Regions from separate parts of the Enterobacter sp. AC1 genome, predicted to be linked through region 1. Evidence: predicted binding sites of a transcription regulator. Region 1 holds the regulator's gene; each other region holds the start of a gene.

Region 1 (3,457 bases):
AACGGCAAAAATGGCCAGACCCAGCAGCAATACCGGTTTACGACCAAAGCGATCCGAGAGCGGTCCCCAGAGCAGCTGTGCGAAAGCAAAACCGGCGAGGAACAAACTCAGGCTGGCACTGATGGCTGCGGCAGGCGTCTGCAGATCTTCCTGCATAGCGGCAAAGGCCGGCAGGTACATATCGGTGGCCAAAAAGCCCAGCACGCTTAAGCCGCCGAGCCAGACTAAAAAACCTTTCCTGGGTTGCATTATTTTATTCTCCTTAAGGAGGCAGGTGTACGTTGGCGCTGAGTGTAGGGAGTGCAAAGCCGCTTGTGAAACGCTAATATTTGGCGGGTGCATTCAAAAATTTTGCAGGCAGAAAATGTGGTCAGATTATTCTCTTGAAGTGGTCGATGCTGTCGCGCGTAACGGCAGCTTTAGCGGTGCGGCGCAGGAGTTGCACCGCGTCCCTTCGGCTATCAGCTACACCGTGCGTCAGCTCGAAGAGTGGCTGGCGGTTCCGCTGTTTGAACGGCGCCATCGTGATGTGGAATTAACGCCCGCCGGCGCGTGGTTTTTGAAGGAAGGGCGTTCTGTTATCAAAAAAATGCAGATCACCCGCGAGCAGTGTCAGCAGATTGCCAACGGCTGGCGGGGACATCTTTCCATCGCGGTGGATAACATCGTTAAGCCGGAACGCACCCGGCAAATGATCGTGGATTTCTACCGTCATTTTTCTGACGTCGAATTGCGGGTCTCGCAGGAGGTGTTCAACGGCGTCTGGGATGCGCTGGCCGATGGCAGGGCAGAGATGGCGATTGGGGCAACGCAGGCGATCCCGGTCGGGGGGCGTTACGCCTTTCGCGATATGGGCATGCTGAGCTGGAAGTGCGTGGTGGCTCGCGATCATCCGCTGGCGGCAATGGAAGGGCCGTTGAGCGACGATACGCTACGCAACTGGCCGTCGCTGGTGCTGGAAGATACCTCCCGTTCATTGCCCAAGCGTATCACCTGGCTTCTGGATAACCAGCGCCGGGTGGTGGCCCCTGACTGGGAATCGTCGGCGACGTGCCTCAGCGCCGGGCTGTGCGTCGCGATGGTGCCCGTGCACTTTGCGCGCCCAAGGATCGATACCGGAGAATGGGTTGAACTGACGCTGGAGAATCCCTTCCCGGATGCGGCCTGCTGCCTCACCTGGCAGCAAAATGACGTCTCGCCCGCCATGGCCTGGCTTTTGGATTATCTGGGAGACAGCGAAACGCTGAACCGGGAGTGGTTACGGGAGCCAGCGTAGCTGGCCCCGTAGAGCGATTAACGACGGTAGTCGCGGAACGGACCATCCGCAACGGAACGGCGTTCGATAAGGCGCGGGTGAACTTCGATGGACTGCGACTCTTCACGCTTGTTGACGATCCTGTCCATCAGCATGTTGAAGGCCGTTTCGCCCAGCGAATCTTTCGGCTGGTGAATGGTGGTCAACGCTGGCGTAAAGTAGCGCGCGTTACGCACGTTGTCATACCCGATCACGGAAATATCCTGCGGTACGCGCAGACCCAGCTCATCGGCGGCGCAGAGCGCGCCCATGGCCATGATGTCGCCTCCGCAGAACACTGCGGTCGGACGATGCTGCTGGGAAACAATCTGCTGCATTGCACGGTAGCCCGATTCTGGCTCAAAGTCGCCCTGCACGATCCAGTTTTCCGGCACGTTGATCAGCGCTTCTTCCATCGCTTTCATGAAACCGGCCAGACGGCCCGCGCCGGTGTTGCGTTCCAGCGGACCCGGGATCACGCCAATCTCGCGGTGACCGCGTTCGATCAGGTAGCGACCGGCCATATAGCCGCCTTCAAAGGCGTTATCGATAACGGAATCGGTGAAGTCCGCGCGCGCTTCGCCCCAGTCCATCACCACCATCGGAATATGGCGATACTCTTCGAGCATGGACAGTACGGACTCCGGATACTCGGAACACATCACCAGCAGGCCATCAACGCGCTTTTGCGCCATCATCGACAGGTAGGCGCGCTGTTTTTCAATGCTGTTCCACGCGTTGCCCAGAATCAGGGTATAGCCTTTCTGGAAGCAGTTTTTCTCTACCGCTTCAATGATCTCGGCAAAATAGGCCGCTTCACTGCTGGTGGCCAGCAATCCAATGGATTTGGTGTGATTAACCTTGAGGCTTCGCGCGACCGCACTTGGCGAATAGTGCAGCTCTTTGATCGCGGCCCAGACGGCATTGCGCGTCTCTTCCGCCACGAAGCGGGTTTTGTTAATTACATGTGATACGGTTGTAGTGGAAACGTTTGCGCGTTTTGCTACGTCTTTAATTGTTGCCATTAAATGTCACTCCAGACCATATCCTAAACTCCTGAAATACTTGAAGGTAAACGTTTGCCTTCTCTCACCCTTATTTCGCAATGTTGAGTTGCGGCACGCCGGGAAAACGACACGGGACGTCAGGAGGGGGTCAATGGCCGGTACGCTAATAAATTTAGCGTGGAATTTTGTCCTATCTTGATGAAAAGGGGAAGAGGTAAAGTGTTTATCAGTTTAAATCCAGGAAGATTTTTGACGTAAACTGTGCAAAAATGAGCAGGCTCACTTTTCGTGGGGGGATTAAAAGGAGAAAAATTGATGAGTTCCGATCTGAAGTTTTCGCTGTTCACCACCGTTATTGTGCTGGCTCTGATTGTGGCTGCCGGTCTGACGGCTGCGCTGCACTGATTTACGCGGAGGGAGAGCGTTCTCCCTCCCGATCGCCCCAATTGTTACTTCTCATGCAAAAATCTTTTGCCATTTTGTTAACTTCTCATTTTTTGTGATTAATGTCATGCTTTCGGCTTCTTTGTTCTGTGTCATCACATGACACGGCATCCGGAGTTGACGCATGAAAATCAATTTTCCCCTGCTGGCCCTGGCGATTGGCGCTTTTGGGATTGGCACCACTGAATTCTCCCCGATGGGGTTACTGCCTGTTATTGCCCGGGGCGTGGACGTCTCGATCCCTGCTGCAGGCATGTTAATCAGCGCCTACGCCATCGGCGTGATGGTTGGCGCGCCGCTGATGACGCTTCTGCTTTCGCACCGCGCGCGCCGCAATGCGCTGATTTTCCTGATGGCGATTTTCACCCTGGGCAACGTGCTTTCCGCCATCGCGCCGGACTACACCACGCTGATGCTGTCTCGCATTCTGACCAGCCTTAACCACGGTGCCTTCTTTGGGCTGGGGTCGGTCGTGGCGGCAAGCGTGGTGTCAAAACACAAGCAGGCGAGCGCCGTGGCAACCATGTTTATGGGCCTGACGATTGCCAACATTGGCGGGGTGCCTGCGGCAACCTGGCTGGGTGAAGCGATCGGCTGGCGTATGTCCTTCCTGGCGACCGCCGGGCTTGGCGTGATTGCGATGGTGGCGCTGTTCTTCTCCTTGCCGAAAGGCAGCGCGGGGGAACGTCCTGACGTGCGCAGAGAGCTGTCG
Region 2 (3,457 bases), on a different contig from region 1:
TATTTCATTCACGGCAACCGCGATTTCCTGCTCGGCAAGCGCTACGCCCGCGAAAGCGGTATGACGCTGCTGCCGGAAGAACAGGTGCTCGACCTCTACGGCCGCAAGATCCTGATCATGCACGGCGACACGCTCTGCACCGACGATACCGGCTACCTGGCGTTTCGCGCCAAAGTCCACACCCCGTGGATCCAAACGCTGTTCCTGGCCCTGCCGCTGTTCATCCGCAACCGCATCGCTGCCAGAATGCGTGCGGGCAGTAAAGCCGCCAACAGCAGCAAATCCATGACCATCATGGACGTTAACCCGCAGGCGGTTGTCAACGTCATGGAAAAGCACCGCGTCCAGTGGCTCATTCACGGCCATACCCATCGTCCTGACGTGCATTCCCTTATCGCCAACGGCAAGCCCGCGCACCGCGTGGTATTGGGCGCCTGGCACAGCGAAGGATCGATGGTCAAAGTCACGCCCGAAGGCGTCGAGCTGATCGCTTTCCCGTTTTAATCCTCGCGCAAAATTCATTCAATTTAATTGAATGATATCGGCAAATTGTTTCGATTTTAATCAGCCCATGGTCGGTCTATTATTTATCACATCAGGGCAACATGCCCTATCCCAGATAAATTACTTAAGGAATACGACCATGAAATCCATCAAAACTTTCGTTGCAGTTGCCGCATTTTCTCTGGCTTCTTTCGGTGCTTTCGCTCAGAGCGTCAGCGCAACCGGTTCAACCCTTGACCGCGCAGAAGCGAAAATCGCCGCTCAGGCCGCTGAACAGGGTGCCTCTTATAAAATCACCAGCGCACAGTTCAACAACCGCGTGCACATGACCGCAGAACTGACCAAATAATGATTGCCGCACAACGAAAACAGACCGCCAGAATGCGGTCTGTTTTGTTATGAATGAATGGCAACAACGGCTCACCTTTTAACCGCGCAACCGTTTTCCTTGCCCGTATAACATGCTATTCTCTGTGCCCTCGAAAGCAGTGTGTTTCGCACCACAGGAGTTTTAAGACGCATGTCTTCCCGCAATAATCCGGCGCGTGTCGCCATCGTGATGGGGTCCAAAAGCGACTGGGCTACCATGCAGTTCGCCGCCGAAATCTTTGAAATCCTGAATGTTCCGCACCACGTAGAAGTGGTCTCCGCACACCGTACACCGGACAAACTGTTCAGCTTCGCCGAAAGCGCCGAAGAGAACGGTTATGAGGTGATTATTGCCGGTGCGGGCGGCGCAGCACATCTGCCAGGCATGATTGCCGCCAAAACGCTGGTGCCGGTTCTCGGCGTCCCGGTACAAAGCGCCGCGTTAAGCGGTGTTGATAGCCTCTACTCCATCGTTCAGATGCCGCGCGGTATTCCGGTCGGCACGCTGGCGATTGGCAAAGCGGGTGCGGCAAACGCCGCCCTGCTGGCAGCCCAAATCCTGGCGACTCACGATAAAGACCTGCACCAGCGTCTGGCCGAATGGCGTAAAGCCCAGACCGACGAGGTGCTGGACAATCCAGACCCGCGGGGTGCGGCATGAAGCAGGTTTGCGTCCTCGGTAACGGCCAGCTGGGCCGCATGCTGCGCCAGGCAGGTGAACCGCTGGGTATTGCCGTCTGGCCCGTCGGGCTGGATGCTGAACCTGAAGCCGTGCCGTTCCACCAGAGCGTGATCACCGCCGAGATCGAACGCTGGCCGGAGACGGCCCTGACACGCGAGCTGGCGCGTCACAACGCCTTTGTTAACCGCGATGTGTTCCCAATTATTGCTGACCGCCTGACGCAAAAGCAGCTGTTCGACAAGCTCGGCCTCGCGACCGCGCCGTGGCAGCTCCTGTCCGATAAAAGCGAGTGGAATGACGTCTTCGCGATGCTGGGCGACCTGGCAATCGTGAAGCGCCGCGTGGGTGGCTACGACGGCCGCGGCCAGTGGCGTCTGCGCGCGAACGACACCGCCGAGCTGCCGGATGACTGCTACGGCGAATGCATCGTTGAGCAGGGCATCAACTTCAGCGGTGAAGTGTCGCTGGTTGGCGCGCGCGGGCACGATGGCCGCACGGTGTTTTACCCTCTGACGCATAACCTGCATCAGGACGGTATCCTGCGCACCAGCGTGGCCTTCCCGCACGCCAATGCCGACCAGCAGGCGCAGGCGGAGGATATGCTCTCTGCCATCATGCACGAACTGGGTTATGTAGGCGTCATGGCGATGGAGTGCTTTATCACCCCGTCCGGTCTGCTGATCAACGAACTCGCGCCGCGCGTGCACAACAGCGGCCACTGGACGCAAAACGGTGCGTCCATCAGCCAGTTCGAACTCCATCTGCGCGCCATTACCGACCTGCCGCTGCCCCAGCCGGTGGTGAACAGCCCGTCGGTGATGATCAACCTGATCGGTACCGATCTGAACTACGACTGGCTGAAGCTGCCGCTGGTGCACCTGCACTGGTATGACAAAGAGGTTCGCGCGGGTCGTAAAGTGGGTCACCTGAACCTGAACGACAGCGACACGGACCGCCTGAGCGCCACGCTGGAAGCGATGATCCCTCTCCTGCCGCCGGAATATGCGAGCGGCATTGTCTGGGCACAATCAAAGCTTAAATAGCGCTCCCTCCGCCGGGGAGTTGACCTCCTCTTTCCCCGGCGTACAATTCCCGCCCATTGCTGCTTAGCTTTTTTCTGGAATACCCATGAACGATGGAACGGACTATCGCGCGATCCTCGCGTCCGATACCCCTTTAATCGACGTTCGCGCGCCGATCGAATTTGCCCAGGGCGCGATGCCCGCTGCCCTTAACCTGCCGCTGATGAACGACGACGAACGCGCCGCCGTGGGCACCTGCTATAAACGCCAGGGCCCCGAGGCCGCGCTGGCGCTCGGCCACAGTCTGGTAAAGGGTGAGACGCGCGATGCGCGCATCAACGCCTGGCGCGAAGCCTGCCTTGCCCATCCTGAGGGTTTTCTCTGCTGCGCGCGCGGCGGCCAGCGCTCGCATATCTCCCAGGCCTGGCTGAAAGAGGCGGGTGTCGATTACCCGCTGATCCGCGGCGGCTATAAGGCCCTGCGTCAGGCGGCGATTCAGGCGACCATCGAGCAGTCGCAAAAACCGATGGTGCTCATCGGCGGCTGTACCGGAAACGGTAAAACGCTGCTGGTGAAGCAGCACGCGCAGGGAATCGATCTGGAAGGGCTGGCGCACCATCGCGGTTCGTCGTTTGGTCGCACCCTCACGCCACAGCTTTCCCAGGCAAGCTTTGAAAATCACCTTGCCGTTGAGCTGCTGAAAAAAGATGCCGCGCGCTGGGTGCTGGAAGACGAGGGCCGGATGATTGGCTCCAACCACCTGCCGGAATGCCTGCGCGACCGCATGACTGAAGCCCCTATCGTCGTGGTGGAGGACCCGTTTGACATTCGTCTTGAGCGCCTGCGCGAAGAGTATTTCGACCATATGTGGGCGGACTTT
Region 3 (3,457 bases), on a different contig from region 1:
GTGGAAGGTGAGGCGGGAAGCGGATACCGGCTGATGTCGGGTTTTGACCTGCCGCCGCTGATGCTGACAAACAGGGAGTCAGAGGCGCTGATCGTCGCGATTCGCCTGCTCAAAACCTGGGGAGGTGAGTCGCTGTCGCGCGAGCTGGAGTCGGCGCAGGAAAAGGTGCTGGCTATCCTGCCGGAGGAGAGTCGGCGAAAGGCGGAACAGGCGCGTATCTACGCCCCGGACTTTTGCATGCAAAGCCACTCCCGCAGCCATTTTGACATGTTTCATCAGGCGATTTCCGCCCAGCGCGTGCTGGCGCTGCATTACCGTGATGAAGCCGGACAGCTCTCTAAGCGTGAGGTTCAGCCGCTGGGGCTGTTCTTCTGGGGTGAGCGCTGGCTGCTGGCGGCGTGGTGCGAACGGCGCGATGACTATCGCTGTTTCCGGCTCGACAGATGCCTCAATATTGTGACTACAGAGAGGCGGTTTAGCGAGAGTGCGGACAGGTCTTTGGCTGATTTTTTGCGCAAGGTGAGGCAGTAAAAAGCCGGGTGGCGAGGTAAAAGCAAAACGGCAACGATGTTGCCGTTTTTTTGTGTTTGCGCCCTCTCCCGTGGGAGAGGGAAGGAGTGAGGGCACTCGCCCGCACAATCTCGCACTGGTTAGAAGTTATAACCCACAACCAGGTAACCACCCCAGCCGGTAGAACGGACGCTGAAGTCGCCATTGCCGAAGTTCAGGCTCGCGTCGTCGTTCCACTGGCCACCGTTGTGCCAGTAACGCGCTACAACAGAGTAGTGCCAGTGATCGTAGTTCAGCGCCAGGATGTGGCTGGAGGCGATGGAATCGTTGGTGCGCGCTTTCTTACCGTTCAGGTCGCGGAAGTCGTTGTCGCCCAGATCTGAACCCCAGTCAAAGTTGGTGAAGCCGATGTAGCTCAGGTTGCCGCCCCACAGCTGGGTAATTGGCACAAAGTATTTCACTTTGAAACGGTAGCCATCCCACTCGTTTTCGTTCGCGGCACCGTAGTTCTGCCACTGGTACTTAGCGTACACGTTCAGAGACAGGCTCATTGGCAGGCCGGTATCGATGTCCGTACCCAGACCCATGTACCAGGTGCTCTGGCGACCGGACTTGTTGCGGCCCATGTCGTAGATGTAGTTGTTCGCGAAGTACCACTCTTTGAACGGACCAAACGCCAGGCTGGTTCCGGTCAACTTATCAATAGAGAAGCGTGGTTCAATTTCCATGAACAGCGGGGAACCATGGTTCCAGATACCTTTCGCGTCGGTGTTACCACCGAAGAAGACCGGCGCATCCATATAGCCATAGAAATCAAACCAGTCTTTCTTGGCGAACGCTTCATATTCCAGGTAGGTATCGTTACGGATCTGAGGTCCGAAGCGGGTGTGGTAGCTGCCAACCACGTTAACGCTCTGGTGCCACCAGTCGGAGAGGTATTGCGGTTTGTCGTTTTCCGCTGCGTTAACAGTGAAAGAGGAGGACAGTGCCAGCACGGCGCCAGCTGCGAGTAATGTTTTTTTCATAATCATGCCACTGATTGAAATTCCCTTCCGGGAGTGAAAAATGCGCGAATTGCGTTTCTAAATATTTCGTGTTTCTGCGGTGCCTATTATAGGAATCCCTGCTCACAAAAATATGTGTTGTTTCACATATCTCTCACACGCGTAATCGATTGCGTTCACGTTTGCGTACTTTAAACGGCCGGGATTGTAGCGGCAATCATTTATGTTGCCAATCCATACGAAATGTAAATGTTAGCGGAGTGACATTTCACTCCGCTTAAGAGGATGGGATTACTGCGCGGCGGGTTGAATGTCGTGAATGCGGATAAAGCCCAGCTGTTCTGGGGTGAGCCCACTCAGCTGTAGCGGGATATCAACATCGCTTGGGGCCAGCGTGCTGGCCGGGGCGGTGAACAGCTGGTTCTTCACGTTCACTTCCTGGTAATTCTCCGTGGTGCCCTGGATCTGTCCCCACTCCACGGTACCGCTGAAGGCTGGAAGCGGATCGTTGGATTCGCCCTGGATACGTAATGTTGCGCGCGTACCATCGGCATTCGCCGCCACGTTCACCAGCGACATTTTCAGCGTGCCGACCTGGCTGTTCAGGCGCGCAGGCGTGTTCGCGCCCGGCAGCAGATAAACCCCGCTGCTGGATTTGGCGTTCAGCGCGTTTTGCTGGGTGATCTTCACCGTTTCTTTGTTCAGTTTGTCCAACGCCGTATTGAGCGTATTCACGCTCTGTTTCATTTGACGGACTTCGGTTTGCTGTGCACAGGCGCTAAGGGTGAAGAGGCTCCCCACCAGCAAAATTTTCAGGTAACGTCTTGTCATTGCGTTTATTTCCTTGAAATAACGGATCGCTCTAATGATAGCCAGCATCATTGTGTCAGACATAGATCCTTTATCTCAAAAAGCTCTTCCTTTGTTGTCAGGCCAGATCAGGGTAAAATGAAAATCAGTTAACCGGATAACAGGGATACCGTATGCATTGCCCATTCTGCTCCGCTGTGGATACCAAAGTCATCGACTCTCGTCTTGTGGGCGAGGGGTCATCCGTCCGCCGTCGTCGGCAGTGTCTGGTGTGCAACGAGCGTTTCACGACCTTTGAGGTTGCAGAGCTGGTAATGCCGCGCGTGGTAAAAAGTAACGACGTGCGCGAGCCGTTCAATGAAGAAAAGCTGCGCAGCGGAATGCTGAAAGCTCTCGAAAAACGGCCCGTCAGCGCAGACGATGTCGAAATGGCGTTAAACCACATCAAGTCTCATCTTCGTGGCTTAGGTGAGCGCGAGGTGCCGAGCAAGATGATCGGCAACCTGGTGATGGAACAGCTGAAAAAGCTTGATAAGGTCGCCTATATCCGCTTCGCCTCTGTCTACCGCAGTTTCGAAGATATCAAAGAGTTTGGCGAAGAGATCGCCCGCTTACAGGATTAAGCTCATGCACGATGAGATGTACATGGCGCGCGCCATGAAGCTGGCGCAGCGCGGTCGTTTTACTACCCATCCCAACCCAAACGTCGGGTGCGTGATCGTTAAAGATGGCGAGATCGTGGGGGAGGGGTTTCACTATCGTGCAGGCGAGCCGCATGCTGAGGTTCATGCGCTGCGCATGGCTGGCGAGAAGGCGCGCGGCGCCACGGCCTACGTTACGCTTGAGCCCTGCAGCCATCACGGGCGTACGCCGCCGTGCTGCGAAGCGCTGATTGCCGCCGGTGTTTCACGCGTGGTCGCCTCGATGCAGGACCCGAATCCGCAGGTGGCTGGACGCGGTCTGTATCGACTCCAGCAGGAAGGCATTGACGTCAGCCATGGGCTAATGATGCAGGACGCGGAAGCGATTAACAAAGGCTTCCTGAAGCGTATGCGCACGGGGTTCCCCTATATCCAGCTTAAGCTGGGCGCCTCGCTGGATGGACGCACGGCGATGGCAAGCGGCGAGAGCCA
Region 4 (3,457 bases), on a different contig from region 1:
CGGCCAGCGCTTCTTCCATATTGTGTGCGATACCGGAACGCGCGGTGTCGAGGCCGATTTTCTTCATCGCCACGTCAAAGCGACGACGGTCTTCTGCTTTATCAATCGCGTCGGCGGTCGCGCCAATCATGGTCACGCCGAACTCTTCCAGCACGCCCTGACGCTCCAGCTCCAGCGCACAGTTCAGCGCCGTCTGGCCGCCCATGGTTGGCAGTACCGCGTCCGGACGCTCTTTCTCGATGATTTTACGCACCACTTCCCAGTGAATCGGCTCGATGTAGGTTGCATCAGCCATTTCCGGGTCGGTCATGATGGTCGCCGGGTTAGAGTTCACCAGGATAACGCGGTAACCCTCTTCACGCAGGGCTTTACATGCCTGCGCGCCGGAGTAGTCGAATTCGCAGGCCTGGCCGATGACGATCGGGCCAGCGCCAAGGATCAGGATGCTTTTTATGTCTGTACGTTTTGGCATTGTCTTCTCGGCTCCTGATTATTTAGCGGTCTTACGGTATTGCTCGATAAGTTCGATGAAGTGATCGAACAGCGGCGCGGCATCGTGTGGGCCCGGGCTGGCTTCAGGGTGGCCCTGGAAGCTGAATGCTGGCTTATCGGTACGGTGGATACCCTGCAGGGTGCCATCGAACAGCGACTTATGGGTCACGCGCAGGTTAGCCGGCATGGAGGTCTCATCGACGGCGAAACCGTGGTTCTGCGCGGTGATCATCACCGTGTTGTTATCAATGTCTTTCACCGGGTGGTTACCACCGTGGTGGCCGAACTTCATCTTAACGGTGTTCGCACCGCTCGCCAGAGCCAGCAGCTGGTGGCCGAGGCAGATGCCGAATACCGGAATGTCTGTTTCCAGGAAGGACTTGATGGCAGCGATGGCGTAGTCACAAGGAGCCGGGTCGCCTGGGCCGTTAGAGAGGAAGATGCCGTCCGGGTTCATCTTCAGTACGTCTTCGGCAGAGGTCTGCGCTGGCACCACCGTCAGGCGGCAGCCGCGGTCAACCAGCATGCGCAGGATGTTGCGCTTGGCGCCGAAATCGTAAGCCACCACGTGGAACGGCAGCTCGCTCTCTTTTTTCGCTTCCGGCAGGTCGCCTTCCAGCGTCCAGCTACCCTGCGTCCAGCTGTAGGCTTCAGCGGTAGTCACTTCTTTCGCCAGGTCCATGCCGTTCAGGCCCGGGAAGGCTTTCGCTTTTTCCAGCGCCAGGGCCGCATCGAGGTTATCACCTGCGATGATGCAGCCGTTTTGTGCACCCTTCTCGCGCAGCAGACGCGTTAACTTACGGGTATCGATATCGGCAATCGCCACGATGTTATGGCGTTTCAGGTAGGAAGAGAGGTCTTCGGTGTTGCGGAAGTTGCTGGCAATCAGCGGCAGGTCGCGAATGACCAGGCCTTGCGCATGTACCTGAGAGGACTCTTCGTCAGCCGCATTGGTGCCGACATTGCCGATATGAGGATAAGTAAGAGTAACGATTTGGCGAGAATAGGAAGGATCAGTGAGGATTTCTTGATAACCGGTCATTGAAGTATTGAAAACGACTTCCCCAACCGCCGAACCCGTTGCCCCTATGGCCCGACCGATAAACTGGGTTCCGTCTTCCAGAACCAATAGCGCTGACTTAATCAAAACACCCTCCAGAGAATATTCACTCACTTTATTTGCATATTAATTCATAATCATGTCATGGATCAATGCAAATGTGTTGCCAGCGGATTTTTGGCAAACGGCGGCATTCTGGGGATTTGGTGGGTAAAAGTCAACTTAAAACGGATATTTTGTTTAGTCTTTTGCAGACCTGACGGGTTGAATGCTGCTTAAGCGACAAAAAGATCAGGTAAATCACTGTAGAAAACGCTTGCGCGCCTGGTTTAATAAAAAATATCGCAATGGAGCCGAGAAAAGTGGACCAGATGGTCAAAATTTACATTTCAGCAACGGAAAAATGGACAAATAATGATACTTTTAAAGGAAAAATAGATAAAACAGGATGTAACAGACAAAATAAAAGGGCAATAAATTATTGCCCTATGCAATCAAGTAATTACGACTGCAATAACCACATCACGATGGGTAATAACTCTTAAATATTGTTGAGATCAAGCACATCTCTCATATCAAAAAGACCGTTTTTCTTGCTTTTTAACCACAAAGCGGAACGGACGGCACCATTAGCAAACGTCATTCGGCTGGAGGCTTTATGCGTAATTTCTACACGTTCGCCAATATCGGCGAACATCGCCGTGTGTTCGCCGACGATGTCACCGGCACGAACGGTGGCGAAACCAATAGTGCCAGGCACGCGTTCGCCGGTGTGTCCTTCGCGGGCATAGACCGCGCAGTCTTTTAAATCTTTATCAAGTGCATGAGCAATCGCTTCACCCATCGCCAGCGCCGTGCCTGATGGCGCATCAACTTTGTAGCGATGGTGGGCTTCAACAATTTCAATATCGGTATAGTTGCCCATTACCTTCGCGGCTTTCTCCAGCAGCTTCAGCATGACGTTAACGCCCACGCTAAAGTTGGCGGCGAAGACAATCGCAATCTCTTTTGATGCATCCTGGATAGCCTGCTTACCCGCGTCGTCAAAACCGGTGGTGCCGATCACCATCCCCTTGCCGTGCTGGCGGCAAAACGCCAGATGCGTGAGCGTTCCTTCCGGGCGGGTAAAATCGATGAACACATCGAAGTCGTCTTTTACCGCATCCAGACTGCTTTGTATGGTAACGCCGGTCTTTCCCGCGCCCGCCAGCTCGCCTGCGTCAGCCCCCAGGAGCGATGAACCTTCCCGCTCCAGCGCCGCGCCAAGCGCTACGCCATCCATCTGAAGTGCCGCCTGAATAAGCTGGCGGCCCATACGTCCACCCGCGCCCGCAATAGCGACACGGATCTGTGCATCATGCATAGTTATTCTCTTACGTTAAAATGATGTAAACCGTTTTCAGATTAACCAGCCTTGAGAAGCACTGCCAACTGAAAACACCGATAATTAGAATTTAACGTGAAACCGACTTAAATATCAGTAAAAGACATGATTTTGTCGTCACGATAAAGTAACGGGTAAAAAAAAGGCCAGCACAGGAAGTGCTGGCCTTTCATCAGAAAAGGGACTATTCGACTTCGCGGGCATCAATTCTCAGTTCTTTCGGCACTTCGAAAACGATGTTTTCTTCACGTCCTTCCAGCGGCACCGCTTCGCCGCCGCCGAGCTCCTGCAGACGAGTAATGACATTCTGTACCAGAATATCCGGCGCGGAAGCCCCTGCCGTCACGCCCACGCAGGCCGCGTTTTTAACCCACGCTTCCTGAATATCCGACGCGTCATCAATCAGGAAAGCCGCTTTCCCCATCCGCTGTGCAAGTTCGGCCAGACGGTTGGAGTTAGACGAGTTTTTGGAGCCGACCACCAGCACCACATCCGCCTGTTCAGCCAGGGCACGTACCGCT

The links. Region 1 encodes PurR, which represses purine synthesis genes. Its sites were predicted from a motif close to CANGCAAACGTTTGCNTG; they were not measured.
Region 2: a site for PurR is predicted at 937-954, ahead of purE (5-(carboxyamino)imidazole ribonucleotide mutase). Genes of this name have one in related genera too.
Region 3: a site for PurR is predicted at 1,674-1,691, ahead of M2433_RS05305 (nucleoside-specific channel-forming protein Tsx). Genes of this name have one in related genera too.
Region 4: a site for PurR is predicted at 1,858-1,875, ahead of carA (glutamine-hydrolyzing carbamoyl-phosphate synthase small subunit). Genes of this name have one in related genera too.

The regions. Positions count from the first base shown of each region.
Region 1 covers NZ_JBNDIZ010000001.1:916,387-919,843, reverse strand. Annotated here, with positions in the region: gene punC (purine nucleoside transporter PunC) at 1-249, opposite strand, end outside; gene punR (DNA-binding transcriptional activator PunR) at 365-1,276, shown strand; gene purR (HTH-type transcriptional repressor PurR) at 1,294-2,319, opposite strand; gene M2433_RS04365 (YnhF family membrane protein) at 2,617-2,706, shown strand; gene M2433_RS04360 (MFS transporter) at 2,870-3,457, shown strand, end outside.
Region 2 covers NZ_JBNDIZ010000002.1:196,042-199,498, reverse strand. Annotated here, with positions in the region: gene lpxH (UDP-2,3-diacylglucosamine diphosphatase) at 1-504, shown strand, start outside; gene M2433_RS05805 (YdgH/BhsA/McbA-like domain containing protein) at 644-853, shown strand; gene purE (5-(carboxyamino)imidazole ribonucleotide mutase) at 1,025-1,534, shown strand; gene purK (5-(carboxyamino)imidazole ribonucleotide synthase) at 1,531-2,598, shown strand; gene mnmH (tRNA 2-selenouridine(34) synthase MnmH) at 2,684-3,457, shown strand, end outside.
Region 3 covers NZ_JBNDIZ010000002.1:93,881-97,337, forward strand. Annotated here, with positions in the region: gene M2433_RS05300 (helix-turn-helix transcriptional regulator) at 1-531, shown strand, start outside; gene M2433_RS05305 (nucleoside-specific channel-forming protein Tsx) at 651-1,535, opposite strand; gene M2433_RS05310 (DUF3251 domain-containing protein) at 1,806-2,345, opposite strand; gene nrdR (transcriptional regulator NrdR) at 2,498-2,947, shown strand; gene ribD (bifunctional diaminohydroxyphosphoribosylaminopyrimidine deaminase/5-amino-6-(5-phosphoribosylamino)uracil reductase RibD) at 2,952-3,457, shown strand, end outside.
Region 4 covers NZ_JBNDIZ010000004.1:333,101-336,557, reverse strand. Annotated here, with positions in the region: gene carB (carbamoyl-phosphate synthase large subunit) at 1-472, opposite strand, end outside; gene carA (glutamine-hydrolyzing carbamoyl-phosphate synthase small subunit) at 491-1,639, opposite strand; gene dapB (4-hydroxy-tetrahydrodipicolinate reductase) at 2,094-2,915, opposite strand; gene ispH (4-hydroxy-3-methylbut-2-enyl diphosphate reductase) at 3,121-3,457, opposite strand, start outside.